3 regions of the Anaeromusa sp. genome follow, and region 1 is predicted to be linked to each of the others. Evidence: riboswitches for the same ligand, from Rfam matches in the RefSeq annotation. Region 1 holds a riboswitch; each other region holds the start of a gene.

Region 1 (10,508 bases):
TAAAAATTCTATGTAAAGTTCACGCTATGAAATTGTTAATTTTTAGTAAATAAAAAAGCCTCCGTCAAAACGGAAGCTTTTCTGCTGCCTATTGGGTCAATACAAAACCGCATTGGCAATAACTAAGCGCTGAATCTGGTTGGTCCCCTCATAGATCTGCATAATCTTCGCATCACGCATATATTTTTCCGCCGGGTACTCTTTCGAGTAGCCATAGCCGCCCATAACCTGCACGGCATCCACGGTCACTTTCATAGCTACATCAGAAGCAAAGCATTTGGCCATTGCCGCTTCCTTGGAGTAAGGCATCCCTTGATCTTTGAGCCAGCAAGCCTTGTGCACTAACAGCCGCGCCGCCTCGATTTGCATAGCCATATCGGCCACCATCGCCTGCACCAGTTGAAAAGAAGCCACTGGCTTATTGAACTGCTGGCGCTCTTTGGCGTATTTCACTGCGCAGTCCAAAGCCGCCTGTGAGATTCCTACAGATACGGCTCCCACCAAAGGGCGGGCCGCATCTAGCGTTTTCATAGCGAGTTTAAAGCCTTCGCCTTCCCGACCGATGCGTTGTTCTTCCGGTACTCGCACGCCGTCGAGAATCAACTCGCAAGTATCTGACGCGCATATCCCATTTTTTCTTCTTTTTTCCCTACGGAAAAGCCCGGAGTTCCTTTTTCTAAAACGAAAGCTGTCAAACCGCGAATGCCAGCCGCTTTGCGTGTATTAGCAAAAACAACAAATATCTCAGCGTTGGAAGCATTGGTAATAAAGCATTTATTGCCATTTAAGACATATTCATTGCCGTCCTTTACAGCCGACGTAACAACGCCCCCCGCATCAGAACCTGCATTGGGCTCTGTCAGCGCAAATGCCGCCAGTTTTCCTTCGTTCAATTTGTCAAAAAAGAACTTCTTTTGCGCATCCGTCCCTAACAGCAAGACCGGATACGCCGCCAATGCATTGGCAGCAATACTGGTAGCCACGCCAGCGCAGCCTTTGCCGATTTCCTCGTACAGCACCGCTACTGTCATCGCGTCAAGTCCAGGACCGCCGTATTCTTCAGGAACAATCAAGTTCAACAGGCCCATTTCATGAAATTTTTCCTGCAAGCCCGGACGCATACCGCCTGCGGCGTCCATCTCTCCAGCGTATGGCGCAACTTCTTTTGCAATGAATTCTTGGGTCATGTTTTTCAAGTCCACTTGATCCTGGGTCCATTGAAAATCCATAAATACCCTCCTTGCCTGCCCGGCACGACGCTCGCCTCAGCAAGAGATTCAACTGTCTCTTCCGGCAATTGCCGCAATAGTATCTTTTTTCTTACAGTATACATTAATTGGATATTTTTGTATACCATGACCCCAGCCAGGCCACTACCGCCGCTGCGCTTTCCTTAAAATGCTCGCTAAAACGATGATCCGCTCCTTCTAAAACCACTAGTTTACAGGGACCCTTGGCAACATCCGCATAAGCGCAAGCCTGCTCTGCCGGCGCCAATTCGTCCTCTGTTCCATGCAAAACGAGCAAGGGCAATGAGCCCAACGCCGCCAACTTTGCCGGCAAGTTCAACGTTGTAAAGCCGCCAATAAAATCCGGTTCCAAATGAAGGCTGCCCCATTCGTCCTGCAAATTCACGCTGCTTCCTTGCTGCAACTGCCTATACACTGCCAGGCCCAAAGCGTTTTGAAAGGTCGCCTGCAAATCACTAGGAGTCGCCCATAAGCAAAGCCCCTTCACTCGCTTGCCCAGCTGGCTGGCTGCCAGAAGAGAGGCACAACCGCCCATACTGCGGCCTAAAAGAACCAATGACATCCAGCCTTGGCGCTGCATCCACCCGGTTACGCAAAGAAGTTCTTCTACCTGCCTGTCCAAAGACTCACACGGCGTAAAATCAAACCGAATTACGCCCATACCTCTGGCGCTCACCTGCTCAGCCAATTCCACAGCCCGGCCATGTCCGTCCTTAGAACCGCGAAAGCCATGGCTCATTACCAGCCAAGAAGCCTCTTGCGCGGCTACGCCTTGCGGATAATGTACAACCGCCTGCAGCTCACGCCGCTGTCCGACAATACATACTTCTTCCAATAACCTATTTTCCATAGCACACCTCTCAAGCGCTTTCCTTACGGCAAAACGTATAAATTCTAAAAGGCAGGCCTAAGCCTGCCTTTAGTAGGTACTTCTTATAAAATGTACACCGTAATATGTCTGACGCCAAAATTGATAGCTTCTTGATGGCTGTCAAAAGCCAAATCAATAACATGGCCTTTAATGGCGCCGCCGGTATCATCGGCTATGGCAAAGCCGTATCCGGGAATATACAGTCTAGTCCCCAAGGGAATTACATGCGGATCTACCGCCACTAAGCCCTTGCGCAGCAGATTACCGCGAGCCGTATAGCTGCCGCAGCCAGGGTCGAACCGTGAATACGCTGTAGCCTTCATATGCATAGACCGACCAAAACGACCCGGCTGGTCTTGAGCCCTTTCAAGGGCGCTCAGCGTACCTGCATCAACCACTCCGGTCACTCCCAGGCCGCTCATGCTTTGAAAATCAGCAACCGCCTGCCAAGTTTGCGGACCGAATACGCCATCCACAGCCGCAGCATAAAATCCCTGATTGGCTAAAAGATGCTGTATTCGCATGACATTTTCCCCGCGCATACCCTGCTGTACAACCTGGTGTTCTTGGCGCGCCACAGGCGGCGCCGCCGTTGCCGCAAATACCGACGACAACATGCAGAAGAAGCCGCAGAACGCAAAAAACACAATTTGCTTTAAAAACCTCAAGCTGAATCACCTCTCTTTAAACTCCTGCCTCCGAGGTTAGCTGTCGGGTTCGGGTTGAAAAAGAGAGAGAAAATACCCTTCCGCCTAGGCGGATTCACCCCATAAGTTGGTTCCCCCGTACCATTACGATGGATTCGGCAGTACATTGTTATCTTACTCCATTTCTTACCGCTCCGTCAAGGCTTGCTACTAGACACCCGCGTTGCGAAGCCGCCTTCGCCTTTTAGGCAAGCAGCCGGCGCAGCATAACCGTAAGCACCTGCACACCAGCCTCAATATCTTCAGGAGCTGCGTATTCATCAGGATGATGGCTGACGCCATCGCGGGAACGCACGAAAAGCATGCCGGCCGGTGTAATCTTAGCCATATTCATAGCGTCGTGTCCGGCGCCGCTGACTGAACGCATCCACTCAACGCCCACTTCTTCCGCCGCTTTTTCCGCTACCGCAACCAATTCCTCATCCATCGCTACCGGTTTGTCCGCCGAAAGCATTTCAATGGTCACTGGCGTTTCGTAATCTTCCGCGATAGAAAGAGCCGCGTCTTTTATTTCCTGAAGGCTTTCCACAATGTACTCGTAATCAGTTCCGCGCAAATCCACCCACAATTCCGCCTTGCCCGGCACTACATTCATCGCGCCAGGATAGACTTTGAGATTTCCAACAGTAGCCACTATATCATCTTCCGCATGATCATTAGCAATATTACGGATAGCCAGCACCAACTCCGACGCACTAACCAACGCATCATATCGATCATGCATAGGCGTAGTGCCCGAATGACCGGCCATGCCGGTCACCGTCATTTTAAAGCGCGTCGGCGCGGCAATGGCCTCCACAACGCCCACAGCAGCGCCGCGTTCCTCAAGCTGCTTGCTTTGATCAATATGCAGTTCCAAATAAGCTTGATAGGTTTTCTCCGCTATAACACATTGCTTTAAATTTTCAAAAGAGAGCCCTTCCGCTGCTAACGCCGCAGGAAAGGTAACCCCTTGACTATCTACAGCTCGCTCCCAAGCGTTCAAATTAGCACTGCCTGTCATCGCCTTGCTGCCCATTGTCGAGTGAGAAAACCGGCTGGACTCTTCCGCAACAAAGACAATCACTTCCACCGTGCGGCGCAGCGGGCCTGCCGCCTTCAACCGTCCTACCGCGGCAAGCGCGCCCACAACGCCCACAACCCCGTCATAGTGTCCGCCATGCGGCACTGTATCCACGTGCGAACCCAGCGCCACTGGCGGCAGCTGCGGCTCTGTTCCCTCCAAACTGCCAATCACATTGCCGATGGCGTCGATGCGCACTTTCATGCCTAAAGACTCCATTATAGAAGCGACATAACACCGCGCTTCCTTATCGGCAACCGTAAAAGCCAACCGATTGGCCGCACCCGACTCATCCGCCCCCATGGAGGCGATAGTATCGATGGTTTCCACAATCCACTGTTGGTCCATTAGAGAGCCTCCTTCTCTTAAACTATAAGATCGCCCCTTGCACCGTCTCCAACCCCAAACGATCAATCATACGTCCTAAACGTTCGTTTTTATTGGCATTTGCTTTATAATACGTCACAATCCGATCGACTAAAGCAAGGACTTCCTCTTGATTCAAGCCTTGGGCCACTTCATTGCCCAAACGAGGCTTTACGCCTCCGTTGCCCCCCATCAGCACCGTAAACCCTTTCGGCAAGCCAATAATGCCGATATCTTTCAGCACTGGCTCTGTACAAGCGTTTACACACCCGGAAACTGCAATTTTAAATTTAGAAGGCAGTTCCATGCCGTGATAGCGTTCGTCCAAGGCCAACCCCAACGTTACTCCGTCTTGCTGCGCCCGCTTGCAAAAATGCGTAGCCGGACAAATTTTTACGCTGCGCACGCAAAGGCCAATGGCATGCCCTTTGTCCATGCCCAGTTCCTCCCAGACCTTGTCAATATCCTCTTCTTTGATCCCAACAATGGCAATACGCTGCGCCATTGTTAGTTTCAGCGCCTGGGCCTGGTACTTTTTCGCAACATCTGCAATCTTATGCAATACATCAGGATCTAAAATAATGCCTCCGGGAATATGCGGCGCAACAGCATAGGTATTGCGATCCCGTTGTACAATAGCGCCTTTTTCCAGCATGTCCATTTTTTGTGTCGTCATAACAACCTCCGCGAATCAATATTATTTAAGAAAAAACTTCTTTTAAATTATACCTTGCTTGTCACAATTTGACCAGCACCTTCTTAAAATAAAGCTGATCCGACCATAAGCAGCAAGAGAATCACTGCCACCCCGCCACCGATATACATGGCCACACGCCCCATTTTGCGGCTTTCTTCCCGATGCATCACTTTACGACTGATTCCTTTTGTGCGCATGTTTGCCCCTCCTGCCTTGCCTTGCTTTATCTAGTAATTATTTTCGCTATCGTTTTTTAAAACCCCTGCTCTTTCACCATTTTCTTCCTTGTTTAACAACAAAATGATTCCTTTAGCTCGAAAAATACTTTAAACAATAGCTCACTATATAATCAATAATAATTCTTGTTGACATTTCCACTCAGTTTGATAGAATATAAGTGTAGTTGAAAAATATTATTATTTAGCTTCGATTATTGTTTATAAAACCTAAAAATAAAAGGAGGCTTTTACATGGAAAAGCGAACTGGTTACTTAAAAATGAAAGGAAACCCCTTGACCCTTTTGGGGCGGGAATTAAAAGTTGGTGAAAAGGCGCCGGAATTTCAAGCGCTCACGCAAGATTTACAGCCCTTCTCGCTGTCTGACACAGCCGGCAAGCTCCGTGTCGTTAGCGTAGTACCATCGATTGATACGCCTGTATGCGATGCACAGACACGGTTTTTCAATCAAGATGCATCCAAATTCCCGGATGTCGCCATTCTCTCCATCAGTGTGGATTTACCCTTCGCCATCAAGCGATACTGCGCCGCTCAAGGCATCGAAAATCTTACCACCCTTTCGGACCACAAAGCCCTCGATTTTGGCTCTAAATACGGTTTTGTCATCGAAGAGCTGCGCCTGCTCTCCCGCGGCGTCATCGTCATCGACAAAGACGATGTCATTCGCTACATCCAGTATGTTCCCAATGTAGAAGACGCACCTGATTTCGACAGCGCCTTAGCGGCTGTAAAAGCGCTTTCTTAAGAAAAAGCAAAAAAGATCCCGGAGCCATATGGTTCCGGGATCTTTTTTGCTTAAACTCAGCCAAACAACATCAACTGATTACTTTCCGGCAATCCTTCCAAGCAGCCATGATTACGCAGCGCTTCGATAACGGCGCTGGAAACACGAGAACGCGACTTTAAATCCTCTTGCGAAGTAAAAGGTCTGTCCGCACAGCGGCTGGCAACCAAGTTCAACGCCGCCGAGCCGCCCACGCCTTGCAGCGCTCCTAAAGGCGGCAGCAGCGCCCCGTCAACAATGCGGAACTTATCCGCATCGGACTCATATAAATCAATTCGTTTAAAGGCAAATCCACGCAAGTACATTTCCATCGCCATTTCCATGATTGTAAACAACGCTTTATCCTTGGCCGAGGCCTCTTTTCCCTGCGCTTCAATGACGTCCATCTCTTTTTTCAGGCTTCCCTTATCCCCAACAATACGGGCAGCGTCAAATTCCGTGGCGCGCACCGTAAAGTAAGCGGCATAGAAGGCCAAGGGGTGGTGTACTTTGAACCAGGCGATGCGAAAGGCCATCATCACATACGCTACCGCATGGGCCTTCGGAAACATGTATTTGATCTTCTGACAAGACTCTACATACCAATCTGGAACATTTTTTTCTTTCATTTTTGCGACATTCTCCGGAGTAATTCCTTTCCCTTTACGCACGCCCTCCATGATCTTAAAAGCTACCGAAGGCTCTACACCCTTGTGGATCAAGTAGATCATGATGTCATCCCGCGCGGAAATCGCTTCGGATAATTTGGCCGTACCGTCCTTAATCAAGTCTTGTGCATTATTCAGCCAAACATCGGTACCATGGGAAAAGCCGGAGATGCGCACCAATTCACTAAACGTTGTCGGCAGCGTGTCTTCCAGCATCTGCCGTACAAACTTCGTGCCAAATTCCGGTATGCCAAAGGTCGCTACCGGGCTGCCCATCAGTTCTTTCGGAGTCAAACCGACTGCATCGGTACTGGAAAAAAGGCTCATCGTTACCGGATCGTCAAAGGGAATGGTTTTTGCATCAATACCGGTTAAATCCTCCAGCATGCGAATGACCGTCGGATCGTCGTGTCCCAGAATATCCAGCTTAACCAAGCAAGCGTCAATGGAGTGATAATCAAAATGAGTTGTTATGGTTCCGGAATTTTTATCGTCCGCCGGCCGCTGGATGGGCGTAAACTGATGTACGTCCATATCCCGGGGCACAACGGTAATACCGCCCGGATGCTGCCCTGTCGTGCGCCGCACGCCGGTACAGCCGCTGACAAGACAATTGATATGCGCATTACGAGGATTTTGACCCCGATCATTAAAATAGTTCTTCACAAAGCCGTAGGCAGTCTTGTCCGCCACCGTGGCAATGGTGCCGGCGCGAAACACATTGTCTTTACCAAAAAGCTCCTCGGTATACTTATGAGCTACTGGTTGATAATCTCCGGAAAAATTCAAGTCAATATCAGGAACCTTGTCGCCGTTAAAGCCCATGAAAACAGCAAACGGAATATCTTGTCCGTCTTTGCGCAGGCGCTTGCCGCACTGCGGGCAATCTTTATCCGGCAAGTCAAAGCCGCCCCCGTAGCTGCCGTCGGTAAGAAATTCGCTGTACAAGCAGTGTTCACAACGCCAATGCGGCGGCAAGGGGTTTACCTCCGTAATGCCGCTCATGGTCGCTACAAAGGAAGAACCTACTGAACCCCTGGAACCTACCAAATAGCCATCGTCCAGCGATTTTTTCACCAGCTTATGCGCAATCAGATACAACACGGCAAAACCGTTGCCAATAATGGATTTCAGCTCAAACTCCAGACGCTCTTCTACCAGTTTTGGCAGTTCCTCGCCGTACCATTCCCGCGCCTTGGCATAGGACATAGAGCGAATACTCTCTTCCGCGCCCGGAATTTCAGGCGCAAACAGACGGTTGGGAATGGGTTTGAAATCGTCGATCCACGAAGACACCTGCAGCGGCGCTTCAATAACCACTTCCTTGGCTTTGGCTTTTCCTAAATAAGAAAATTCCGTCAGCATTTCCTCGGTAGTGTGCATATAAAGAGGCGGCTGATGATCCGCATCAGAAAAGCCTTTACCCGCCATCAAAATGCGCCGGTATACTTCATCCTCCGGGTTTAGAAAATGCACATCGCCCGTAGCCACCACAGGCTTGCCAACTTTTTTAGCCAATTCGCACACTTTGCGATTAATATTGCGCAGTCCTTCCTCGTCCGGCACAATACCTTCCCGCACTAAGAACGCATTATTCCCGATAGGCTGTATCTCTAGGTAGTCGTAAAACTCGGCAATTCTAAGCAGCTCGCTTTCCGATGCCTGATGCACGATTGCCTGAATCAACTCACCCGCCTCGCAGGCCGAACCCAAAATAAGCCCTTCCCTATGCTCCACCAATACGGAACGCGGAATACGCGGCGTGCGATGCAAGTACTTCAAATGAGAAATGGAAACCAAGCGATATAAATTGCGCAGCCCCACTTGATTTTTCGCCAAAATCACAATATGCCGCGCCTGGTTGATATCATGCTCGAATAAATACCCTTCCATCCCGTAAATCACTTTGATGCCGCATTCTCCCGCCACCTTCTGCGCTTCTGGAAAAGACTGCACAACGCCATGGTCGGTAATTGCAATGGCCGGATGTCCCCAGCGCGCTGCCGTTTTAATCAGCTCTTTCGCCGATACCATGCCGTCCATATTGCTCATCCGCGTATGCGCATGCAGTTCAATTCGTTTTTCCACGTTTTCATCTTGACGCAAGGCTTTATCCGCGCGATTCATGCTGTCAGCAAACAAAACAAGATCATTGCTGAATTTATCATACTGTACCTTGCCCCGCAAGCGAACTCGCAAACCGTCCTTCACATCCCCCACTGCTTTACGGCAGCTTTCTCCATCGTCAAAAAACACCTTGCCGGCAATGCCGCCTAAGGGATCCCCTACATCAAAGGTCATCAGAAATCGTCCGGTCCGCAATTCGCGAATATCGACCTGACTCAATTCGCCTTCGACAATAACGGATTTCTCCTCATCTTGAATCAGCGACAAAGGCTGTACCTTTTCTTTAGATAAAGATCGTCCAAAATAGATACTGCTCTTTTTCCCAGTTCCTTCGCCGCCGCTTTTTTGCTGCTCCTGTACCATCTCTAAGGCGGCTAGGTATTCTGGAGTCAATGCTTCCTCCGGTTGCGCCGCAACCAGTTCCGCCTGTGTAATGTTGCAAAAAACGCGACATTGACGTTGAAAGCTTTCTTCAATCCAACGCTGCAGCTTCGCGGCCACATTTTGGCTTTCTGCCAATTCCGCTGCCAAAGACCCTTGCAAATTCAGAGTGAGACAATCGTCTTTCCATTCCCAGCCGGAAGACGTTAGCAGTCTTTTCAGGGCCGGCTGAGTTCCAGAAACCAACTCGCAAACATCCGGCCAATGCAATTGCAGATAGTCCTCAAGCCGTCCAGGCAACTGCACAAAACGCACTGTTTTTAAGCCGCAGCATTGACATAGGCTTTGGGATAGCTGCTGCAGCGTCTGCGCCGCCAACAGGCGCTCTACCTCCAAATGCACAACCCAAGACAAGTCTTGCGTATTCACATCCACCTTGGCGATCCTAGCCGAGCACAGCCTGGTTTTTTCTTCTTGCGGCAAAACCAAGGGCTGCAAAAACTGCAAAAACGACTCTTGGCTTTCCGGTATAATACAATACTGATGCATGAAAATCCCTTCCTTAGGAAAGTGATTGCTTAGCGCGCCGCCAATACATACGCCACGGCGCAGCCAGCCTCACGGCTTTTACGCACATCCAAAATCCGTTGATTGCGCGAACCGCGATATGGCAAGGTCAAATCCCTTTCACTTTGCACAAAAGGGCCGTCAACTAGCACATCCACCCAGCGCAAAGCCGGCAAATGGCTGATTTCCTCATATACATAGCCCGTATAAAGCCAGATATCCATCTCCGAACGCCGCATGCGCAGTTCAGCCAGCACAATTTCAAGCGCTTCCGCCTGCAGCAGGGGATCGCCGCCACTAAAGGTAATCCCCTTATGCAAGGGGGTCAGCCGCTTCAAAATCTCTTGTACCAGGCAGCCTTCTTCCCACTCCGTACCGCCGTCAACCGGAAGGAGCGCCGGATTGTGGCAACCCTCACAGCGTCTTGGACAACCCTGCAAAAATACCGCAAGCCGGATTCCTTCACCATCTACAATGGATTCATCTAGAATATCCGCACACCGAATCATAACCCATTACACTTCCCTTGTTTTGGCAATCATTTCCGAAAATGACTGACACGTTCATTGAGTTCCTGTTGCTTGGAATCATTAAACCGTTCAGTAGTACTCAAATAGCCGGTAATCCGACGCACGCGCCGCACCGAAGTAGCGCTGCAGGATGGGCAGGACTCAGTCTCAATAACCCCTAAATAACCGCACTTTTGGCAAAAATCCACAGGAAAATTAATACCCGCATAGCCAAAGTCATTATCCTTCATATGCCGCAACACTGCTTCCACCGCTGCTAAATTATTAACCGGCGGCGAAC
Region 2 (10,508 bases), on a different contig from region 1:
GCGGCTTTGCCTTTGCAGCCTAAACCCGAACCCTCTGCGTCTCCTTTTGCGCGTTTGACGCTGCCTTTAAGCGGTGTTGCACGGTTAATGAATTCAACTCCGTATTTGGTAGAGGAAGTGGACGATTGGGCGCAGAAAAGCGCTTTTTGGCTTCGCTCCTGCGGTATGACGCTAGCCTCTATTTTATTAGTGGCTGATGGACTGGATGGCGAAGGTCCTGCATGGGGTGTATTAGAAGGCGCTAAAACTATGCAGACTACTGTTGTTTCCTTAAGTGCGCGTCCGTGGGAAACCGTCAGCGAATGTGGCGCTAGCGCCTGTGCGTTGTCGGCGCCTCTGTTGGATGCGTGGATGAATAGTGGCGAAGGTTTGGGAACTTGTCGGACGTTCTTTTGTTTGACTGCGGGAGTGTCCGAAGAACAACGACAAGCTTGGCAAAAGTACTTAGGCTATCCTGTGTATCTTCAGTGGGGCTTGCCGGGACTGCAGGCGTCTCTTGTCGCCTGGGAGTGCCCGCAAGGGGGCGGGTTCCACTTGCCTATTGATTCCTTCTGGCCGGAACTCATTGATCCGCAGACGCAAGAGTTGACGGCGCCTGGTGAGGCAGGCGAGCTAGTGCTGACCGCGCTGAGGCGGCGGAGTTCTCCGGCGATTCGCATGCGAACTGGCTGGGCAGGGCGGTTTGCAGAAAAATCTTGCCGTTGCGGTAGTCCGTATCCTAAATTTATACCGGAAGAATTCTAAAAATGAGCGTTAGAGCGAGAGCTCTGGCGCTTTTGTCCTGTTTTGGCGTTATGGTTTCAGGAGGTGTAAGTGATGGCCTTGCTGGAAGTGAAGAATTTGCGGAAAAAGTACGGAGATTTTGCAGCAGTAGATGGAATCGATTTTTCTGTAGAAGCAGGCGAAATATTCGGCCTTTTAGGACCTAATGGAGCCGGAAAAACAACGACAATCAATATGTTGATAGGGCTGGCAAGGGTGACAGCCGGAGAGATTCGTTTAGGCGACGTAGATTGTGTTGCCAGGGTAAAAGATGCACAGCGCCGTATCGGCGTGGTAGCGGATGAAAGTAATTTATATGATGAAATGAATGGCTTTGATAATTTGATTTTTTGCGGATCTTTGTATGGAATGGAGAAAAGAAGAAGAGAGCGTCGAGCACGAGAATTGCTGGAAGTGTTCGGATTGTCAGAAGCGGGGAATAAACCCTTCAAGGCATATTCAAAAGGTATGAAACGGAAACTGACTATTGCTGCGGGATTGCTTCATGAGCCGGAAATATTATTTTTGGACGAGCCTACAACAGGACTTGATGTAGAAAGTGTTCGGCAAATACGTACCCTTATATGGGAACTCAACCGTACGGGAGTGACAGTATTTCTAACTACGCATCACATTGAAGAAGCGGAAAAGTTATGCCACCGTGTTGCGTTTATAGTTAAAGGGAAATTGGTGCGCATGGGAATGGTAGAAGCCTTATTGCAAGAAGGGCAAGGGCAGCATGTACTTGAGTTTCGAGTGGAAGGAAAGGCTCCTTCTTTACAGCAAGAACTAACCCAAATGTTACCTGTACAAGTAGATATGCCGGATGAGAAAACAGTACGAGTGCTGACTAGCGAAAGAGTCGAACTTATGCCGTTTATGAGCTTTTTTTCAAAGCGCGGCGTTATGGTGTACGAGGCGAAATGGATTAAGCCTTCTTTAGAGGATGTATTTGTAAATATTACAGGCATTGGGTTGGCACAGATGCGCAAGGAAAAGGAAGGTGCGCAGCGATGAGGGAAAGTATTGCTTTTTGGGCCATCCTTTGTAAAGATATGAAAACATATTATTTAAAGCCGCCTAATATTAGTTGGGGCTTGTTGTTTCCTATATCGTGGACATTGATGTTTTTTATCCGTACACAAAGTGCTATTGACATTAAAGAGCTTTTGCCTGGTGTGATGGGTTTGTCTATTTTATTCGGCGCCACTTCCATGTTGGCGGTTACTATTACGTTTGAACGGAAAAGCAGATCCTTTGAGCGGCTTTTGCTGGCCCCCATTAGCTTAAATATATTAATGCTGGCTAAAACGAGCGGCGCAATTTTATTTGGGATTGTGAATGCGTTGGTGCCGGTATTTTTTGCTTCTTTTTTGATCGACTTATCCGGTGTAGATTGGGTTGTTCTATTTCTAGCAATAGTTCTTATTGCGGCGACTTCCACATTTTTAGGTCTTTATATTGCGGTTTCCGCCAGTGAAGTATTTGAAGCGCAAACTTTTTCCAATTTCTTTCGCTTTCCGATGATGTTTTTGTGCGGGCTTTTTATTCCTGTAGAGAATCTTCCGGCTTGGCTGCAACCGGTATCGTATTGCTTGCCTTTGACATATGGAGCAGACATGCTGCGCGGGGCTATAAATGGTACGACTATGTTTTCTATAATGGATGAATTTCTAATATTGTGTGTGTTTTCAATGGGCTTGTTTTGGTATAGTACTCAAAATATTAAAAAGAAGTGGATTCAATAAGAAGTGAGATTCTGCGGTGCGAAAGCAAGTGATTAGTAAAGAGGTGTGCTATGTATTCTGAAATGGTAATGGAGCATTTTACAGAACCGAAAAATGTGGGGCTGATGAAGGATGCGGACAGTATTGGTGTAATGGGAGACGGCGATTGCGGGGATCAGTGCGTTATTTTTATTAAAGTTGACGAAGGACGGATTAAACGCTGCAGTTTTCTTGTGTTTGGTTGTGCGCCGGCTATTGCTTCTGGCAGTATGACAACCGTTTTGGCGCAAGGGAAAACCTTGGATGAAGCCCTTGCTATTAGCGAAGAGGATATTTTGCAGGCTTTAGGGGGCTTGCCGGAAGTTAAAAAACATTGTTCCAACTTGGGAGCTGCGGCATTGCATGCTGCAGTGGAAGAATATTTAGGAAAAACATCATCTGCTGCTGATGATGTGGTATGAATGTCAGGCATAGAAAAGAGCTGCGGACATTCTGCGTTTTCAGATGTCTGCAGCTCTATGAAGTTTTAATGAAGATCAAGGGCGTTAGAATGGTTTAATAATGGAAGAGTATTGTTTAAGGCTGCATGCACGCAGTCTATGATAGAGCCTTTTTCGTAAGTGTAAATTTTGATGTTTGCTCTGGCTAAAGAACGGAAGGACTGTAAACCAATATAACCAGTGACAATACATGAAGGTTGCCAGTCTAAAATTTTTTTAACAGTTTCCTGCTCTTTACTATTGGGCTGATCCGTCGTTAGTGAAATGAATAGCCACTTTTCCGGCTGCTTCCAGTATGCGGCTAAAAAAGAAGCGCCGCGAAAGCGAGGGTCTAAAGCTGCTTCAGGATGCAAGCCACGGCTGGTTAAAACGATATCAGGGCGAGTGTTGCACGGGTTCATATTAATTCCTCCTTGATAATTATTGACAAATGAAATTTGTTTCATTAAGCTGAGAAGGACAAAGTACACTTAATGAGGTGATTCGTATGAAGTATAAGACAGTCGGGTCTTGTGCAAAGGAAATTTCTTTTGAAATTTATGAGGGGAAATTGAGTCAGGTTTCTTTTAAAGGAGGATGTCCCGGGAACTTACGGGCTATTGGTATTTTGGTGGAAGGAATGGACGTACAAGAATTTATTGATAAATTCAGAGGCAATCTATGTCGCAATGGTACTTCTTGTACAGATCAATTAGCGCAAGCATTAGAGGAATGGCAAAAAAGACAAGAACACACTGCGTAACTTGAACAAGAAGAGCCTGCGTGAACGATGGATTTGCGCAGGCTTTTGAATTACTTTCGCTTGAATCCGTATAAGATGAGGCTGATTGAAAACTGAAAAGAAATATGTTTCAAATTGAGCATAAGATACATATTGGGAATTGTCAAGAAAAAAGAAACTTATTTCGTAATTGACGAAAAAATCTTCAAGTGGTAGGATAGATTTATACAAAAGAAACATATTTCTTAATGAACTTTTAGAAAACTTTAAAAGGAGTGAACTTATGCGTATTAGCATTGCCAGCGGCAAAGGCGGTACTGGAAAGACTACTCTGACGACATTGATGATGCAGAAAGCGCCAACCGATAGTATTATTTGGGTTGATTGTGATGTAGAAGCGCCTGATGGCGATGTTTTTGGCGAGGTAGAGTGGCGTCAGGAACAAGTAGTGACGAGGCAAGTTCCTGAATTGTTCGGCGAGTGTATTGGATGTGGTACTTGTGCGGATCTATGTCGTTTTCAAGCCCTGGCTATGGCTGGGGGAAAACCAATGGTATTTCCGGAATTATGCCATTCTTGCGGTGTTTGTGTCCGACATTGTCCGGCGCAGGTATTGCGGGAGCGGCCAGAAGAAGTGGGGCAGGTGCGCTGTGGTGTTTGGCGAAAAGACGGGCAGGAACATGTATATATTCAAGGACTGCTCAAAATTGGCAGCGTAGCAAGCACGGTCGTAATTGATGCGGCTAAAAAAGCGGCAGCTGCAGGAAAGCCGGAGTTGACCCTTGTTGATTGTCCTCCTGGAACTACCTGTTCCATGGTAGCGGCTGTCAAAGGGAGCGATTGCTGCATTTTGGTTACGGAACCAAGCTTGTTTGGCATTCATGATTTGAGAGGCGCTCTTTCTGTCGCAGCCAGGATTGGCATTCCGGCGGGAGTTGTGCTCAATAAAAGCGATGGAAGTCATCTGGAAAAAGAAGTAGAAAAACTATGCCAGACTATGAACGTGCCGCTCCTTTTGCGGATTCCTTATTCTAGGGAATTTGCCCAAAAATATGCTGCTGGGAATATCGATACGCAGATTTCGGTGGATTGGCCGAATTTTTGGCTGCAAGTGAGAGCGTTGGCCAAGGGGGATAAAGTATGAAAGAAATTGTTGTGCTAAGCGGCAAAGGCGGCAGTGGCAAAACTTCGGTGAGTGCTGCGTTGGCGCGCATTTTAGAAAAAAAGGTTTTGGTGGATTGCGATGTTGATGCCGCTAATTTTTATCTGACGCTGAACGCGAAAGAAATTGAAAGGCAACCTTTTTTTGCGGGGCTGGAAGCGTTTGTCGATCAAGCTCTTTGTACGAGCTGCGGGAAATGTGAAGAAGTGTGTCGTTTTGGTGCTATTACTAGCGCCGGAGTAGTGGACGAGCTTGCTTGTGAAGGCTGCGGCGCCTGTGCATTGGTATGTCCGCAAAAAGCGGTGGATATGAGGGAACGGCAGGCAGGCTGTTGGCTGGTGTCGGAAAGTCCCTTTGGGACTTTGGTACATGCGGAATTGGGCATTGCAATTGAAAATTCGGGGAAGTTAGTTTCTCAGGTGCGTCGGGAGGCTAAAGAACGGGCTCTGCTGCAGGGGGCGGAATGGCTTTTGGTCGACGGTCCTCCCGGTGTAGGCTGTCCTACGATTGCTTCTTTAACCGGGGCTGATGCTGTGCTGTTGGTATTAGAACCGACAGGAAGCGGCTTGGCTGATGCGAAACGCTTAGTGGCGCTGGCAAAACACTTTGAAGTTCCGGTGCTGGCATGTATTAATAAGGCGACCTTGCATGAGGGGCAAACAGCCATTGCTAGAAAATGGATTGCGGATTCGGGGCTTGTGCCGGTAGGCGAACTTCCTTATCATGAAGCCTTTCGCAAGGCGTCTTCCGAAGGCTGCAGCATTTGGGAAAGCGGCGGCAAAGAGCTGCAGACAGCAATCCAACTATTATGGCAGAACGTGCAAAAAGCGTTATAGCAGCAAGCACGGCTTGTGATAAAGAAAAATATTATAGAAAAATTGAAGGAGTAGGAACTATGAGTGAAATGACGAAGATCGAGAAAAATCTTGCAGGCATTAAACGCCGCTGGCTGGTTATGAGCGGTAAAGGAGGCGTGGGTAAAAGCACGGTAACCGCGCAGTTAGCAGTCCGTCTGGCGGCTAAAGGCTGGAAAGTGGGCGTGTTGGACGCGGACTTGCACGGACCGAGCCAAAGCGGCATTTTTGGCATGCGGGGGCAGCAGCATACAGCTGTAGGGGATAGAATTCAGCCCTTTACTCATGGGTCGAATGTAAAAGTCGTTACGATGCAGGGGCTGCTCAACACACCTGACGAAGCATTAATTTGGCGCGGGCCTTTGAAGATTGGTCTGATACAGCAATTGCTTGGCGATACCGATTGGGGAAACCTGGACGTTCTCTTGATGGACAGCCCTCCTGGTACCGGTGATGAGCCTTTAACCTTGGTTCAAGATGTGCCGCAATGTGAAGGAATCGTCGTGACAACCCCGCAAGAGGTTTCATTGGCGGATGTGCGAAAATCGCTGAATTTTGCGGCGGCTGTTAAGCTGCCTTTGCGGGGCTTGATTGAAAATATGAGCGGTTTTATTTGCCCTGATTGTGGACATTGTCATTATCCGTTCGGTCAAGGAGGCGGAGAAAAGCTGGCGGCTGAAAAGAATATTCCTTTTTTAGGCGCCTTGCCATTAGATCCGTTGGTTATGTTGGGAGGCGATCAAGGTCTTCCGGATCAGGCCGGTTCTCCAGCTTGTGAAGAAGCATGGGAGCAAGTTATTGCTAAATTGATGCAAGAGTAAAGACCTTTTGAAAGAAGTGTGAAGGTTTATGAAATGTGCACAATGCGGACATAAAAATTGCTATAAAATCGGACAAAACTGTTTAGGCTGGTCGGTAGAGGACGTGAAAGAACAGTACCACGGAAGAGATTTGGAAATGATGCAGGCTGCAGCCTGCACGGAAGGCCGCTATTATCTGAAGCTGACCCGTCTGGAAGAAAGTGTAGAATTTGCCAAACTCTTAGGAACTAAGAAAATTGGGTTGGCCTTTTGTATCGGTTTAGCTGAAGAAGCTAAGCTGATCGAGGCGTATTTTGCCAAGTTTTTTGAAGTTCATTCGGTTTGCTGCAAGGTTTGCGCTGTCGAGAAAAACCATCTGGGATTGGAGCCGATAAAAGACGGTGCTAAAGAGGTTATGTGTAATCCGAAGGTGCAGGCTGCGGTATTGAATAAAGAGAAAACAGAATTGAACTTTACAGTAGGCCTCTGCGTAGGACATGATATGCTGTTTACTTCTGCTTCCGCAGCGCCTGTATCATGCTTAGTGGCTAAGGATCGCGTTATGGCCCATAATCCCTTGGGCGCTATTTATTCAAGGTATTGGCGCAGGAAGCTGGGCATACTGCCGGAGGGTCAGGTGTAAATTAAACTATAAGCTTTTGTTTTTTGAAGAGTCGTGTGGACGGAGGTCTGTACGGCTTTTCTTTCTAGGGGTGTAGAACGAATGCTCGCAATTAACTGGTAATCCCAACTCGAATTAATCTGATTTTTTATAGTGCTTAGAAAATGTTTCATTAGAGTTTTGTCGAATTAAAAGTAAGGAATCATAATTCAAATTTTACTAAACGTGAATGCACTTGCTGAGTTACTTTAACAAAAAGGAGTGAACTGGCTATGGCTGCGTGGCCGAATCAAGAAGAAAGAACCGCTATTTTTAATAACGTTTTCACTGATGCAAGCATGAGTCGCTACTATTTGATCATGGTCGTACTTTCTTGTACGGTAGCAACATACGGGCTATTGTCGAACAGTACGGCTGTCGTAATTGGGGCGATGCTGATTGCGCCGTTGATGGGTCCAATTTTAGGGTGCGCGCTGGCGGTGGCTGCAAACAGCCGGTCGCTGCTTTTATTGGCGTTGAAAGCGGAGGCTCTTGGCGGGGTGGCGGCGGTTCTATTGGCGATGGTGTTGACCCTTCTGTTGCCGCGGGCGGAGTTGACTGGCGAGGTGATGGCGCGAACTACGCCTACTATTTTGGATTTGGTGATTGCGCTAGCCTCCGGCGCGGCGGGGACCTATGCGATTTGCATGAAGCCGCAAAGTGCGACCCTTCCGGGGGTGGCGATTGCTACGGCGCTGATGCCGCCATTATGTACCGTAGGCATTGGTTTGGCCCAGCAGAATATGAGCGTTGCTGGTGGCGCATTTCTGCTTTTTCTTGCTAATATGGTAGCTATCGTTGTTGCCGCTGTACTTGTCTTTGAATTAGCAGGTTTTGCGAACGGGCATGGACGTGAAAAGGAAGTGGGGGCTCAATCAGCGGTTCGACGTCTTTTCTATCCCGTGTTGCTGCTGGTGCTAATCTCTGTGCCGTTGGCCTTCATTATGTATAAGACATATGCTAAAGCGCATACGGAGCAGATCATTCAAACCTCTCTTGAAGAGTCGCTGGATATGATTGCGCCGCAGTCTACTTTGTTGTCTGCCACCTTTAACGAAGCGGACAGACGCTATGATGTCGAGGCGGCGTTTCGGACCACGAAGGTGATTAGCCCTGAAAATATACGGCAAATGGAGAATTTGCTGGAGCTGCGTCTGGGAAAAGCGGTGAAGGTAAGCGCTGATGTTGTATTGGTGCAAAAAGTGAACGATGAGAAAAATATTGATTCCTTTCAAGCACTGCTTCCTAAGATAAAAGAAAAAGAAATAGTGGAGGTTGTGCGCAGCGGGACGCCTGAAGAAATCATCGAACAGGCGTTAAGGGAAAAGCTGTCGTTGCTGCCTGCGGTGGAATTGGAGGATTATCGCTTCTCTTACCAGCGAGGAAGCAGCACCTATCAGATCGAAGCCTTTGTCGTGAGTGCGAAACCGCTGGAAGAAAGTGTACGTAAATCGCTGCAGGCGGTACTAGAGGAGCGTTTGAAACGAAGAGTAGAAGTCCAACTGCGTATAAAAGCGTCTTCTAAGTCGGCAGCAGATCTAGAAAAAGCTCCGCAGCAAGCGCCATAAGACGAAGAGAACCCGGACTCCCCTGATGGGATGCCGGGTTCTCTTTATTTGGTTGATTTCACACCCCTAATAAACTGGGATATTGTCGCGGAACATGTCAGCGATGATCCCTTCCATGGAATACAAACCAGGAGGCTGTTTTACCAGGAAGTTGGCTGCGAAAATAGCACCTTGCCCGAAGGAAGCGCGACTGATGCTTTCGTGGCTGAGGCGAATGGTTTGGTTCGGCATGCCAAAAATAATTTCATGTCGTCCTACTATGCCGCCTACGCGGATGGAGTTAACATGTTCGTCATCTAGCTGCAAGAGTTTGGCGATCTTTTTAGCAGTGCCTGAGGTTTCCGGCTTGTTTTTAAAGTGTTCTTCGACGACTTCAATATCGGCATGAGGTGCGATTTTTTGCAAAATTTGGGCTGCAATCAATAAAACGTTGATCCCCAGGGTGATATTAGGAGAGTAGAGAACTGGCGTTTTTGGGGATAAAGACTCTAATAAGTCAAGGTCTTCTTTTTCATACTGAGAGATAGCCGAGACAATAGGAATGCCTTCTTCGGCGGCGCGCTGATAGGCGTGAACGCCGCGTGAACCGGAAAAATCAACAAGAACATCGACAGGATGCTCGCGAAAAAAAGAAGGGCCTATGTCTTCAATAGAAATAATTTCACCAGTATCGCATTCCTGCCCTAATAAGCGGCTGGCATACTTATGGTGATCGGCGGTGCTTTTGCGCACCACCCAGGACAAGTCAAAGCGTTTGTCGTTTAAAAATTCGTTGGCCACCAGGCGGCCGGTTTTGCCAAAGCCCCAGAGTCCTACTTGGATTGGTTTCAATGAAAGTCCTCCTTTGTTACGCCGGCGAGGTTAGCTGACGGATTCGGGCGAAAAGAGATACGCCCTACCTGAATGTTCAGGATTCACCCCAAGAATGGGTCCCCCGCTTCCAATTTTGGAATTAGGCGCTTGCTATATGCATTACCCGACTTGCGGGAATACAGCGAAGAAAACAAAAAGAGCCCTTGGTGACAGGCTCCTCCTAAAAAACACATATTCTATTTGTACTTATAATAACACAACAATTGCTCCTTAGTCAAATTTATCAATAGAGAATTATTTTTGGAGCGGAATTAAAAAATAAACGGTAGCGGAAGAAGCGGCGTGGTACAATAAGAAAATAGAAAACTAGGAAGAGGTTAGGTTATGCGCAAGTATCGAGTGAGTAGCGCCTATGGAGCGCTGTTACAGTGGCGTAATTTTCGTTTTAAGCTGTTTACGGAGAGCGTTTTGGTTGGCGCGGTGGCAGGCGGAGTGGTAGTGTTTTTTCGATACGCCTTAGAAAACGCGGAAGTACTGAGGAATTTTTTATATCAGATGGCTATAAAAGACGCATCTTGGATTTCGATATGCGGCTGGATTGGCTTATCTCTCTTGATCGCAGGGATTCTTCATGCCTTAGTTGCTTGGGAGCCGATGGCGTCAGGTAGTGGTATTCCACAGGTGAAAGGAGTATTAGGCGGTGTTATGCGCATGCCGTGGCTGCGCGTACTGGTTGCTAAGCTTGCAGGCGGCGTGACGGCTATTGGCGCAGGGCTTTCTTTAGGCCGAGAGGGGCCGTCCATTCAGTTGGGCGCGGTGGTTGGACAAGGGATTAGCCGTCTATGGGGAAGAAGTCGCATGGAGGAGCGTTATTTGTTGACCAGCGGGGCTAGCGCTGGTTTGGCAGCGGCATTTAATGCGCCCCTGGCAGGGGTTGTAT
Region 3 (10,508 bases), on a different contig from region 1:
TTCTATGGAAACCATTCGCTTCATCCATTTTGCTTCAGCATTTTTATTTATGGGCAGCTTTGTTTTTCGTATTTATGGTTTCGCCATCAACAAAGGGGACCGGTTATTTCCGCGTCCATGGAAGTTGGAGTATTGGCTGGGCATGTTGGACGTAGGGCTGCATTATTTGCTTCTCTCGCCGCATCACCGGCCTTACTTGCGCAACCACATGGCGAGGGCTGGTTATGCGACTGCCTATTTGATGATTTTTATTGAAATTGTCACAGGGCTGGCTATGTATTTTATGATTCACCCCAATGGTTGGGGCGCATTCTTATTTGGTCCCTTTGTATACTGGTTGGGTGGAGAGTATTGGCTGCACTTGCTGCATCATTATGCCGCTTGGGCGATTATGCTGTTTTCCATTGTCCATGTGTACATGGCGGTCCGGGCCGATATTATTGAAGGCGGCGGCGAAATTTCAAGTATGATTTCCGGTGTTAAGTACTTCCACGAGGATCCTGATGATTTGGGGGATATCCGCTAAGATGAACGTTGCGGAGATAACGGTTTTAGGAGTTGGCAACATTTTGCTCGGCGACGAGGGCGCTGGCGTACGCGCGGTGGAACAACTCCAGTTACAAGGAGAACTGTCGGATTCCGTGCAGCTTCTTGATGGCGGTACGCTGGGGATGGAGTTGCTGCGCTTTTTAAAAGGAACGAAGCGCCTGCTGTTGCTGGATGCTGTCCAAGGCGACCAGGAGCCGGGAACATTGTATTGTTTACGGAACTCTGAGTTAGAGGCTCATCTTAGCGGCGCCGTGTCTGTGCACGATCTGGGTCTCAAGGACGTGTTGGCGGTGCTGAAACTGCTGGAGGCGCCAGTGGAAGAAGTCGTTCTTCTCGGCTTGCAGCCGCAAACGCTGGCTGTGGGCATGGAATTATCGGCGCCTGTGGCGGCGGCGCTGCCGAACTTGGTGCAAGCGGCCTGTGTTCAAGTAAAGCAGTGGCAAACGGAGGTGGCGTTGCATGGCTGAGACGGATCAAACGGCCTTGGCTCCGCTGGCGAAAGCCGTGCTGGAGGAAGTGCGCCAAGCCTATGCCGCTTTAGAAGAACACGGACGGGGGCATACGTTGTTTTTGGATAAACTTCCCTTAACACCAGAAGAACGTCAAACCATCTTGGACTTTCTGGGGCAGGGGGAGGTGTCCATTAAAATAGAGGATGCCTTAGAACCGGCACAGTGGCGAGAAACGGCTTTTAGCGGTATTTGGCATGGCGTATATTGCAATTTACAAGATACTCCTGTATTGGAGACAATAGAGATTGCTTGGTATCCGGAGCTTGCCGCCGCGCAGCGGGAGGATGTGGCTAAGGATGGCCAGCGGCTTAATACATGGTTGAATGAGCAAGGATCACCGACGTAACAGCGGTGATCCTTGCCTTGCAAAGGAGGCGCGGCAGATGTTGCGAGGAGTGCGTGGCGCCACTACGGTGGAAGCTAATACTAAAGAAGAAATTTTTGAAGCGGTGCTGCAATTGCTGGACGCTTTAACAGAGGCTAATGGCTGGCAAGAAGAAGAGCTGGGCGCTGTTATTTTCAGTTCTACCCCAGAGGTCAATGCTGCATTTCCGGCGGCTGCGGCGCGGCGTTTTGGCTGGAATGATGTGGCGCTTTTTGGAGCTCAAGAAATTGAGGCCGAAGACGGCGTGCCCCAATGCATCCGTGTGCTGGTATTGTGGAATACCGACAAGGCGATGAAGGAACTGCGTCATGTGTATTTGCGCAGAGCCGTTGCCTTACGGCAAGATCGCAAGGCGGAGGCGAAAGAGCAATGATTTCCATTGTAGTTCCTGTTTTCAATGAAGAAGAAAACATGGAAGCTTTTTATCAGGCGATATGCTCGGTTATGGAGAAATTGCCCCATTCTTTTGAGTTGATTTTTGTTGATGACGGCTCGAAAGATGCTACGCCAATGGTTATTGACCGTTTATCGCAGAAAGATTCTCGCGTGCGAGGTTTGATTTTAGCACGTAATTTTGGACATCAAATAGCTTTGAGTTGCGGCTTGGATCATGCAGAGGGAGATGCCGTCGTTACGATGGATGGAGACTTGCAGCATCCTCCGGAATTGCTGCCGCAGCTGATTGAACAATGGCAGAACGGGTACGAGGTAGTGCAGACCATTCGTCTGACGACGGAAGGCGTTTCTTGGGTCAAGAAAATGACATCCTCTTGCTTTTACCGTTTGATGAATGTGGTTTCCAAGGTGCGCGTACGCGAAGGGGGCTCCGACTTTCGTTTGTTGGATCGCAAAGTAGTGCAAACTTTTCGGCGCTTTCCGGAACGGGCTCGGTTTATTCGCGGCATGATGGGCGCTATTGGCTATCGGCAGACGACGTTGGATTTTGTGGCGCCGCCCCGCTATGCAGGGGTTTCTAAGTTTTCGCCAGGGAAAATGCTGCATTTTGCCTTAGATGGCATTACCGCTTATTCGAAGCTGCCTTTGCGTATTGCGTTCTATGCCGGCTTGGTTTTTGGCGTAGTTAGCTTTGCTTTGGCGCTGCATGTTGTTTATATTAAATTTTTGACGGACGAGGCTGTACCTGGTTGGGCCACTATTGCCGCAAGCATTTCTCTTTTGAGCGGCGTACAGCTTATGGGGCTAGGTATTATCGGCGAATATGTGGGACGTATTTTTGAAGAAGTAAAGCAACGTCCGCTTTATTGGCTGCGCCAAGAAATAGGACAGGGCGGCAAAGAACAACAGTAAAGAAAGTTAAAAAAGAATACTAGGCAGGATTTTTCCATCGAATAGCGAATTGTCCTTAAAGTGAGCTAAATAAAGCCGAATCCGGCTCTGGAGCGGGGGAACCACAGTATAGTAGGGGTGAAGCGCGAAGTCGCTCGCGTAGGGTTGCTCGACCCGAACCCGTCAGCTAACCTCGTAGGCTGTAGAGAGGTGACAGAATGGGGCAATTGAAAAGATTTTTTGTTTTAGGTATGGTTTGCTTTTTGCTCAGCGCACCTGGGGTGGCAGATGCTTCTTCCATTCGCGAAGGAGATATTGGCGATGATGTGACAGCCATTCAGCAACGTTTGCAGGAACTTGGTTTTGGAAACAGTTCAGCTGATGGTGACTTTGGCTCGGCAACAAGAGCCGCTGTCATGGCCTTTCAAAAGGCTAATGGCCTGGAAGCCGATGGAATCGTCGGTTCCGGTACCTATCGGGCGTTAATGGGCAGAGACATTCCCGTAAGTCGTAGTGACATGGGAACGAGCATGACAAGGCGGATTATTCAAAGCGCTATGTCATTCCGTGGAGTTCCTTACGTTTTCGGCGGAACCACTCCCTATGGATTTGACTGCTCGGGCTTTACGCGTTACGTTTTTGCAAATGCCGGCATTTTCTTGCCGCGCATGGCAGATGAACAATATGATGCAGGATATTCGGTTTCGAATCCGCAACCCGGTGACCTTGTCTTCTTCACGACCTATACTTCCGGTGTATCTCATGTGGGCATCTACATAGGCGATGATCGCTTTATTAGCGCGACATCCAGCCGCGGCGTTCGCGTAGACAGCTTGTATGACGGGTATTGGGGAGCGCGTTATTTAGGCGCTAAACGGGTAATGTGATTTTAAAAAAACAGGTGGTTATCCTTAAGGGTAACTACCTGTTTTTTTAAAATCTAAATGAGAAAGATTCTTGCAAGACTTAGGGAGATATGCTATTCTCTTAATAGGAATATTACTATTAAGAGGTGGATGCTGTGTCTCGTCGAAGTGTATTTATCATCATGCTGGTATTTTTGGTAAGCGCTATTGCTGGTTGCGGTATGAATGCAAAACCGCAAGAGAAAAAACTACAAGTAGTGGCATCGGTATATCCAGTGCAAGAATTCGTCAAAGCTGTGGGGAAAGATAGAGTGGAGGTTTCCCTTTTGGTTCCGCCGGGAACAGAGCCTCATGACTGGGAACCGACGGCAAAAGATCTGGCTAAAATCAAAGGCAGCGCACTATTGGTTTACCATGGCGCCGGCTTGGAGCACTGGGTTGGGGCTGTTGTGAAACCAGAACTGTTAGGCTCGGCTAAGGCGGTGGAAGCAAGCAATGGAATTGCTTTGCTGGATGCAGCGGAAAGCGAGTCAGGAGAAGAGGCTGGACATTCTCATGGCGGCGAAGCACATGGCGCAAAAGACCCCCATGTTTGGCTGGACCCGGTGCTGGCGCAGCAAGAAGTGAAAACTATTTTGGCGGCGTTGGTAGAAGCGGATCCGGCTCATGCCGGCGAGTATGAAGCCAATGCGGCGGCATATCTGAAGGAATTGCAGCAGCTGCATGATGAATATACCGCGGCTTTGCAGCAGACTGCTAAAAAAGAGCTGATTACAAGTCATGCAGCTTTTTCTTATTTGGCTAAGCGCTACCAGCTGCAGCAAGTGCCGGTGATGGGACTGTCTCCTGACGCCGAGCCGACAGCTGACAAAATGGCTGAAATTATCCGTTTTTGTAAAGCCCATCAAGTGAAGTATATTTTCTTTGAAACTTTGGTAAGCCCCAAGTTGGCTGAAGTTTTAAGCCGCGAGGCCGGTGCGTCGACGCTGGTGCTTAATCCGTTGGAAGGCTTGACTGTGGAAGAATACAAGGCAGGAAAATCTTCTTATTTGACGCTGATGCGGGAAAATTTGCAACAGCTTAAGAAGGCGTTGGCTCAATAAGGTGCTTCGCTTTTCGAAAGGAGTTGCCTGGTGATGGATAGACTGGAAGAAGCGTTGGCGACGCTGCGGCGGCAGGGCTGCCGGATTACGGAGCAACGTAAAGCGGTGCTACAAGTGGTTGCTGCAGCGGAACAACCAATGCGGGCGGTGGACATTTGGCAGCAGGTTCGCATTAAAGAAGAAGACATAAGCCTGGATACGGTATATCGCAATCTTACGCTGCTGGTGGAACAGGGGATTTTATTGCCCATTGGCGCGTTGGGAAAAGATGCTACCTCCTACGAATGGAGCCATGACGGTCATCATCACCATATTCGCTGCGTAGACTGCGGCCAAGCGGTTTGCCTGGATATTTGTCCTGTGGATGCGCGGTTGGAAGAGGAGGCGCATCGCAAAGGTTATGAGCTTCTGCGCCATTCCTTGGATCTGTACGGCCGCTGTAAAAATTGTACTCGTAAAAAAGCCGGGCAGGAGGATCCCGTATGATTCGAATTGAACATATTTCTTTTTCCTATGAAGCCGATGCGGTATTGAACGATGTGTCTCTTGCGGTGGGCAGTGGTGAATTTGTAGCTTTAGTTGGACCGAATGGCGGCGGCAAGACAACCTTAATTCGCCTGTTAGCCGGATTATGTCAACCCAGCGCAGGCGGCATTTATATTGACGGCAAGGAGCCGCGTGATTTTTTAAAAACAGGTACATTAGCCTATGTGCCGCAACAGTACAGCCAAAATGTTTCCGGTTTTCCGATGACGGTGAAAGAGCTTTTGCAGTTGTTGCCGCAGCGGCGGCGGACAGCCAAAGAAGTCCTGCAGATTGTAGGCTTGGAGGGGCTGGAAGGGAAGCGTTTAGAGGCGTTGTCCGGAGGACAGCTGCAGCGGGTGCTGATTGCAAGGGCTCTTTTAACAGCGCCGAAAGTGCTGTTGTTGGATGAACCTACAAGCGGTGTTGATTACGAGGCAAGTACGCAAATTTATCAATTACTGCAAAACCTTTGCCGCCAAGAAGGCATGACGGTTGTGATGGTTTCTCATGATGTTGACAATGCGGCCCGCTGGACCAGCAGGGTAGCTTGTATCAATAAAGGACTGTGCTTTTATGGCACGAACGAGGAATTTGCTTCCACGCATATTCAGGAGCGCCATCTTTGGTATTATACAGGTTGATGGGAGGAAATTTTGTGGAAGCATTCAGCTATGATTTTATGCAGCGTGCTTTAGCGGCAGGACTTGTGATTGCCTTGTTGTGTCCGCTAATTGGCTTTTTTGTGGTGGTCCGCAGGCAATCTCTGATTGGAGACGGCTTGGGACATCTGGCTTTTGCCGGCGTTACCGGCGCCTCTCTGATGGGGGTATATCCAGTAGTCGGCGCTTTGGCGGTGACGGTTCTCGGCTCATTGGGCATTGAATGGGTGAGGCAGCGGCATCGAGCGCACAGCGATATGGGTTTAGCGATTGTGTTTTACGCCGGTATGGCGTTGGCGGTACTGTTCAGCACTATGAACCGTATGGGAGGAAACTCGCTTTTAAGCGTTCTGTTTGGCAGCATACTGACGGTGACGCCGGAAGATGTTTGGAGTATGGTTGGCTGTGGACTTGTCGTAGGTTTTTTGTTGTTAAAAATGGCGCCTAAATTATTATGTATGGCCTTTGATGAGGAAATGGCTTATGTGTCCGGCATGCCTGTGCGGAAATTGAACTGTCTGTTTAGTATTTTAATGGCTGTGGTTGTTGTTTTAGGCATGCGTATTGTTGGTATTCTATTGGTCAGCGCGCTGATGATTGTGCCGGTAGCGGCGGCTTTGCAGTTCCGCAAAGGCTTTCGCGTGACGCTGGCTTTGGCGGAATTGTTTGCTCTTCTGGCAGTGTTTTGGGGACTGAGCGTATCCTTTTATTTGGATATGGCTCCAGGAGGAACCATTGTTCTTTGCTGTATTTTGTTGTATTTGGCTGCCGGTTTGGCAGCTAAAGTATTTTGCAAGGAATAGAACGTCATAGTAGGTATGATATCAATAAATTAGGTAATTTCGGTTGACTATGTTTATTTTTAGGGTCTATGATTTAGGGAGACGATATTATTTTGTGGAGGGATTGCTATGCATCAGGCTGCAGAAATATTGAACTCCTTTTGCGCGGTAGCTGAGTACATACCACAGCTTGTCAATCATAAAATGGGCATGGTTGTTTGTGATCGGGAGCGTTGGATTGCCGTTAATTCCATCGAAGAACTGCGTAAGCAGGTGTGCTTGGGAGAACCGGTAAAATCTGGCTCGGCCGTGCAGCAGGCGATGCAGCTCAAGCGTCGGGTTTGCGTACATGTGGACAAAGTTATTTACGGCATACCCTATGTTGCCGTCAGTATGCCGATTTATGCTGGCGACGTGATTGTAGGAGCCGTGGCTATTCATGAATCTTTGGAGACGGCGTCCATCTTGTTGGACTCAGCGGCGGAGCTGCAAGAAGCGGCTGCTATGATGAAAGAGGTTATCGACAAGGTGCATGAAGACGCCCAATCGCTGGCTGGCGTCGGGGGCCTTTTAAAGCAGTTGTCAGGGGAAGCGCAAAAACATGTTAAAGGGACGGATCAAGTATTAAACTTTATCAAGAACGTCGCCAGCCAAACTAATTTGCTGGGTTTGAATGCCGCCATTGAAGCGGCGCGAGTTGGCGAATTGGGACGAGGCTTTGGCGTGGTGGCGGAAGAAGTGCGCAAATTGGCGGTGGATAGCGCTGGCTCGGCAGGACAAATTGAGACCATTTTAAAAGAAATTGGCAGCAGTATCGGCAAGATCAGCAATGAAATTGTACGAATTGAGTCGCTGGCGGAGCAGCAGGCGCAGGAGCTTTCCGGCGTTACCGATCATGGCAGGCGTCTCATAGAGCTGTCGGTGCGTTTGAACGAGCTGGCTGGAAGTTTGAATTGCGCGGAAAAATAGCGGCGCGTGCCGTAAAATAAGAAAGGACCCGCTTTTAGCGGGTCCTTTCTTATTTTATAAGCTCTAATTTTGGATTTGGCCGCAATTGCCGGCCAAATTTGGCGCATTCTTCGTTGTTGACCATGACAATATCGGCGGTAAAATTAATGTTTTCCTTTTCAAAAAGGCTGCTGCCTACAGCATAAACGTCGACAGGAGTTTTTTCACGCTCGAACTGTTGGATTCGTTCGGCATTGAAACCGCCGGAAACGACTATCTTTACATGGGAGAATCCTTCGTCATCTAAGGCGCGGCGTACGTTGCGCACTAATTGAGGGCAAACACCGGTGGGCTTGAAGGTACTCATATAGGGGATTACAGAGGCATCCACAAGAGCGTCTGATGTATCCAAGCGTACGCCCCATAAGGAGTCACCCAAGGCGCGAGCTATGGTTAGGCTGGTTTCCACGCAGTTGTTGTCGAAATCAACAAGCGCCACGCGATTGACTTGAGGATCAATATATTTGTGGAAGGCATTTGTTGCGCGCAAGGTGTCGCCGCCGTACGTGGCAATTAAGGCGTGGGGAATGGTGCCAATGGCGTCATCATAACCGTATTGCGCGTTGGCAATGGTGGAGACGCCTTGGGCGCCGCCGATATAAGCGGCATAGCCGTCTACTTCCTGCACACTGTAATGATCGAAACGAGATGGGAAAAAGAGAACTGGCTTATTGTTGGCGACTCGGACTACTTCATGAACATGCGTGGCGATTTTACTCTGGCGCGCCAACACGCCAAGATAAACGGTTTCTAGATGTGAAAAGTCGGCCAAATCGCCTTCGATTGTCAGCACGGTTTCCCAAGGAGACAACTCGTCACCGTCGTGCAGGGCATGCAGTACCAAAGATTCCGGATGGTAAGCACAGCGTTGAATGATAGCTAACGCTTCATCAATGCCGCATAAAATTGCATTTTTGCGTTGGAAGATTTGCATCATAACGCGGGGATGATACCCGTCTTTTCGCAGAATGTCACTAGTTTTAATGAAATATGTATCACTGAAGTAACCGTTGCGGATCTTTTCTACCGGAATGTCAAAGCATTCGGGAGATCGGCGTTGTGTCATTCCTAAGCCTCCTAGCCTACCCTTTACAAATTTTACCGGGGAACGTCGGCCGCGATTGCGTCTGCCAGAATCAATCTGGCTGCCTGCTCCTTAACATACAATAAATATGATACAATAAACATAAATGTTTTGGCAATCCTCTATTCAGAGAGGAAACTGCTACAAGCTATGATTTAGTTGCAATCGTGTTAACAGAAGTTCTTTAAAGGAGGAACTATTCTATTATGGCATATAATTTGCGCTCTTTGTCCCTTGTGTCCTTGGCGGAAGCAAAACGCCAATTAGAACAGATTGGCTGTGACCCGGTCGGCGTCGCTTTGATGACGGAGAAGATGCTTTTACCAGTGTTGAAACTGGAGGGCTTATCGACGAAAGCTGCTAATTTATTAAAACAGACTTTTTTGGCTAAAGGCGGCGATGTGGCTGTTTCCAGAGGAACTGCTGACTTATCGGAGGAGTGCACCGATGTGTTGGTGTTTGCTACGGTCAAGCAGTATCGTCTGGCTCTGGCGCAGCTGAGACAGCAGCCGTGGGGCTTGCCTCGTGTGGCGGCGGCCATGGAACAGGCGCTAAAAGCGCATTTGCAGCCAACCTGTCAGCGTGAGTATGCGTGGCAAGACGGGAAACGCTTGGTCTTAACAGAAAATAGGACCCTTGTAATGGGAATTTTGAATGTAACGCCAGATTCCTTTTCTGATGGAGGTCGATATTTTTCAGCGGAAGCGGCGATAGAGCAGGCGCAACGGTTAGTGGAAGAGGGCGCGGATATTATTGACCTGGGGGCGGAATCAACTAGGCCGTATGGAGGAAATCAGGAGATATCCGCCGAAATAGAGCTAAGTCGCATGTTGCCGGTATTAGAGCCGCTGGTTAAGCAGCTTTCAGTGCCGATATCCATTGATACGTACAAGGCGGAGGTCGCGGAAGCGGCGTTGCAAGCAGGGGCGCATATTATAAATGATGTCTGGGGCTTGCAAAGAGATGCTGGGATGGCTGCCGTAGCAGCTCGCCATAATGTTCCTGTTGTGGTTATGCATAATCAACAAGAAGCAGCCTATACTGGAGATATAATGGGCAGTATTTGCGGCTTTTTACGGCGCAGTTTGGATCTGGCAGCAGCAGCCGGCGTTAGAGAGGAAAATGTTTGGATTGATCCGGGAATTGGCTTTGCCAAAACTTGTGCGCAAAATTTAGAGGTAATGTCTCGCCTTGGCGAATTGCAAGCAATGGGTTGTCCGGTTCTCCTTGGTACGTCGCGCAAACGTTTTATCGGCGAAGTGCTGGGCGGACTGGCAACAGATGAACGGGTCGAAGGGACGGCGGCGACGGTGGCTTGGGGGATTGCGCAAGGCGCTCAAATTGTTCGCGTCCATGATGTGAAGGCCATGGCGAGAATTGCAAAAATGATTAATGCCATGCAGAAGAAAGGGTGAAATCTATGACAAAAATTACTTTAAAAAACATGATGGTGTATGGTTTCCATGGGGTATTTGAATATGAAAGAGAGCAAGGGCAGCGATTTTATTTGGATGTCACCATGAACGTGGATGCTCCGGCAGCGGAAAAATCTGATGAAGTGGGAGCTACCGTAGATTATACCTCGGTATATGCGTTGGTGCGCCGTGAAGTGGAACAGAAGCGCTTTTTACTGTTAGAGGCGTTGGGGTCCCATCTAGCGGAACTGCTGTTGAGCGAGTGGATCACTATTAATGAAGTAACTGTGGCGATTCGTAAGCCCGCAGTACCGTTGCCGGGACAAATTGACT

The links. A riboswitch is a leader RNA that binds a small molecule or an ion and turns the genes downstream of it on or off. The one in region 1 is predicted to bind cyclic di-AMP.
Region 2: linked by a shared signal. The riboswitch ahead of PHF27_RS09645 (dihydrodipicolinate reductase C-terminal domain-containing protein) and the one ahead of PHF27_RS00665 (3D domain-containing protein) in region 1 are both predicted to bind cyclic di-AMP.
Region 3: linked by a shared signal. The riboswitch ahead of PHF27_RS04955 (NlpC/P60 family protein) and the one ahead of PHF27_RS00665 (3D domain-containing protein) in region 1 are both predicted to bind cyclic di-AMP.

The regions. Positions count from the first base shown of each region.
Region 1 covers NZ_JAQUZF010000002.1:5,106-15,613, reverse strand. The annotation lists partial or broken gene PHF27_RS00675 (acyl-CoA dehydrogenase family protein) at 97-1,229, opposite strand; gene PHF27_RS00670 (hypothetical protein) at 1,333-2,100, opposite strand; gene PHF27_RS00665 (3D domain-containing protein) at 2,184-2,789, opposite strand; cyclic di-AMP (ydaO/yuaA leader) riboswitch at 2,799-2,939, opposite strand; gene PHF27_RS00660 (Zn-dependent hydrolase) at 3,013-4,239, opposite strand; gene PHF27_RS00655 (NAD(P)/FAD-dependent oxidoreductase) at 4,262-4,933, opposite strand; gene PHF27_RS00650 (hypothetical protein) at 5,017-5,151, opposite strand; gene tpx (thiol peroxidase) at 5,425-5,937, shown strand; gene PHF27_RS00640 (PolC-type DNA polymerase III) at 5,994-9,680, opposite strand; gene nrdG (anaerobic ribonucleoside-triphosphate reductase activating protein) at 9,710-10,207, opposite strand; gene nrdD (anaerobic ribonucleoside-triphosphate reductase) at 10,237-10,508, opposite strand, start outside.
Region 2 covers NZ_JAQUZF010000069.1:2,545-13,052, forward strand. The annotation lists gene PHF27_RS09590 (hypothetical protein) at 1-744, shown strand, start outside; gene PHF27_RS09595 (ABC transporter ATP-binding protein) at 817-1,779, shown strand; gene PHF27_RS09600 (ABC transporter permease) at 1,776-2,510, shown strand; gene PHF27_RS09605 (iron-sulfur cluster assembly scaffold protein) at 2,561-2,950, shown strand; gene PHF27_RS09610 (hypothetical protein) at 3,016-3,390, opposite strand; gene PHF27_RS09615 (TIGR03905 family TSCPD domain-containing protein) at 3,477-3,731, shown strand; gene PHF27_RS09620 (4Fe-4S binding protein) at 3,994-4,854, shown strand; gene PHF27_RS09625 (ATP-binding protein) at 4,851-5,708, shown strand; gene PHF27_RS09630 (Mrp/NBP35 family ATP-binding protein) at 5,768-6,547, shown strand; gene PHF27_RS09635 (DUF1847 domain-containing protein) at 6,576-7,169, shown strand; gene PHF27_RS09640 (TIGR00341 family protein) at 7,421-8,755, shown strand; gene PHF27_RS09645 (dihydrodipicolinate reductase C-terminal domain-containing protein) at 8,822-9,586, opposite strand; cyclic di-AMP (ydaO/yuaA leader) riboswitch at 9,590-9,724, opposite strand; gene PHF27_RS09650 (ClC family H(+)/Cl(-) exchange transporter) at 9,953-10,508, shown strand, end outside.
Region 3 covers NZ_JAQUZF010000022.1:300-10,807, forward strand. The annotation lists gene cybH (Ni/Fe-hydrogenase, b-type cytochrome subunit) at 1-526, shown strand, start outside; gene PHF27_RS04935 (HyaD/HybD family hydrogenase maturation endopeptidase) at 504-1,016, shown strand; gene PHF27_RS04940 (hydrogenase expression/formation C-terminal domain-containing protein) at 1,009-1,407, shown strand; gene aroH (chorismate mutase) at 1,445-1,819, shown strand; gene PHF27_RS04950 (glycosyltransferase family 2 protein) at 1,816-2,754, shown strand; cyclic di-AMP (ydaO/yuaA leader) riboswitch at 2,818-2,950, shown strand; gene PHF27_RS04955 (NlpC/P60 family protein) at 2,952-3,620, shown strand; gene PHF27_RS04960 (metal ABC transporter substrate-binding protein) at 3,755-4,702, shown strand; gene PHF27_RS04965 (Fur family transcriptional regulator) at 4,736-5,188, shown strand; gene PHF27_RS04970 (metal ABC transporter ATP-binding protein) at 5,185-5,868, shown strand; gene PHF27_RS04975 (metal ABC transporter permease) at 5,883-6,689, shown strand; gene PHF27_RS04980 (methyl-accepting chemotaxis protein) at 6,798-7,637, shown strand; gene PHF27_RS04985 (nicotinate phosphoribosyltransferase) at 7,687-8,742, opposite strand; gene folP (dihydropteroate synthase) at 8,967-10,175, shown strand; gene folB (dihydroneopterin aldolase) at 10,181-10,508, shown strand, end outside.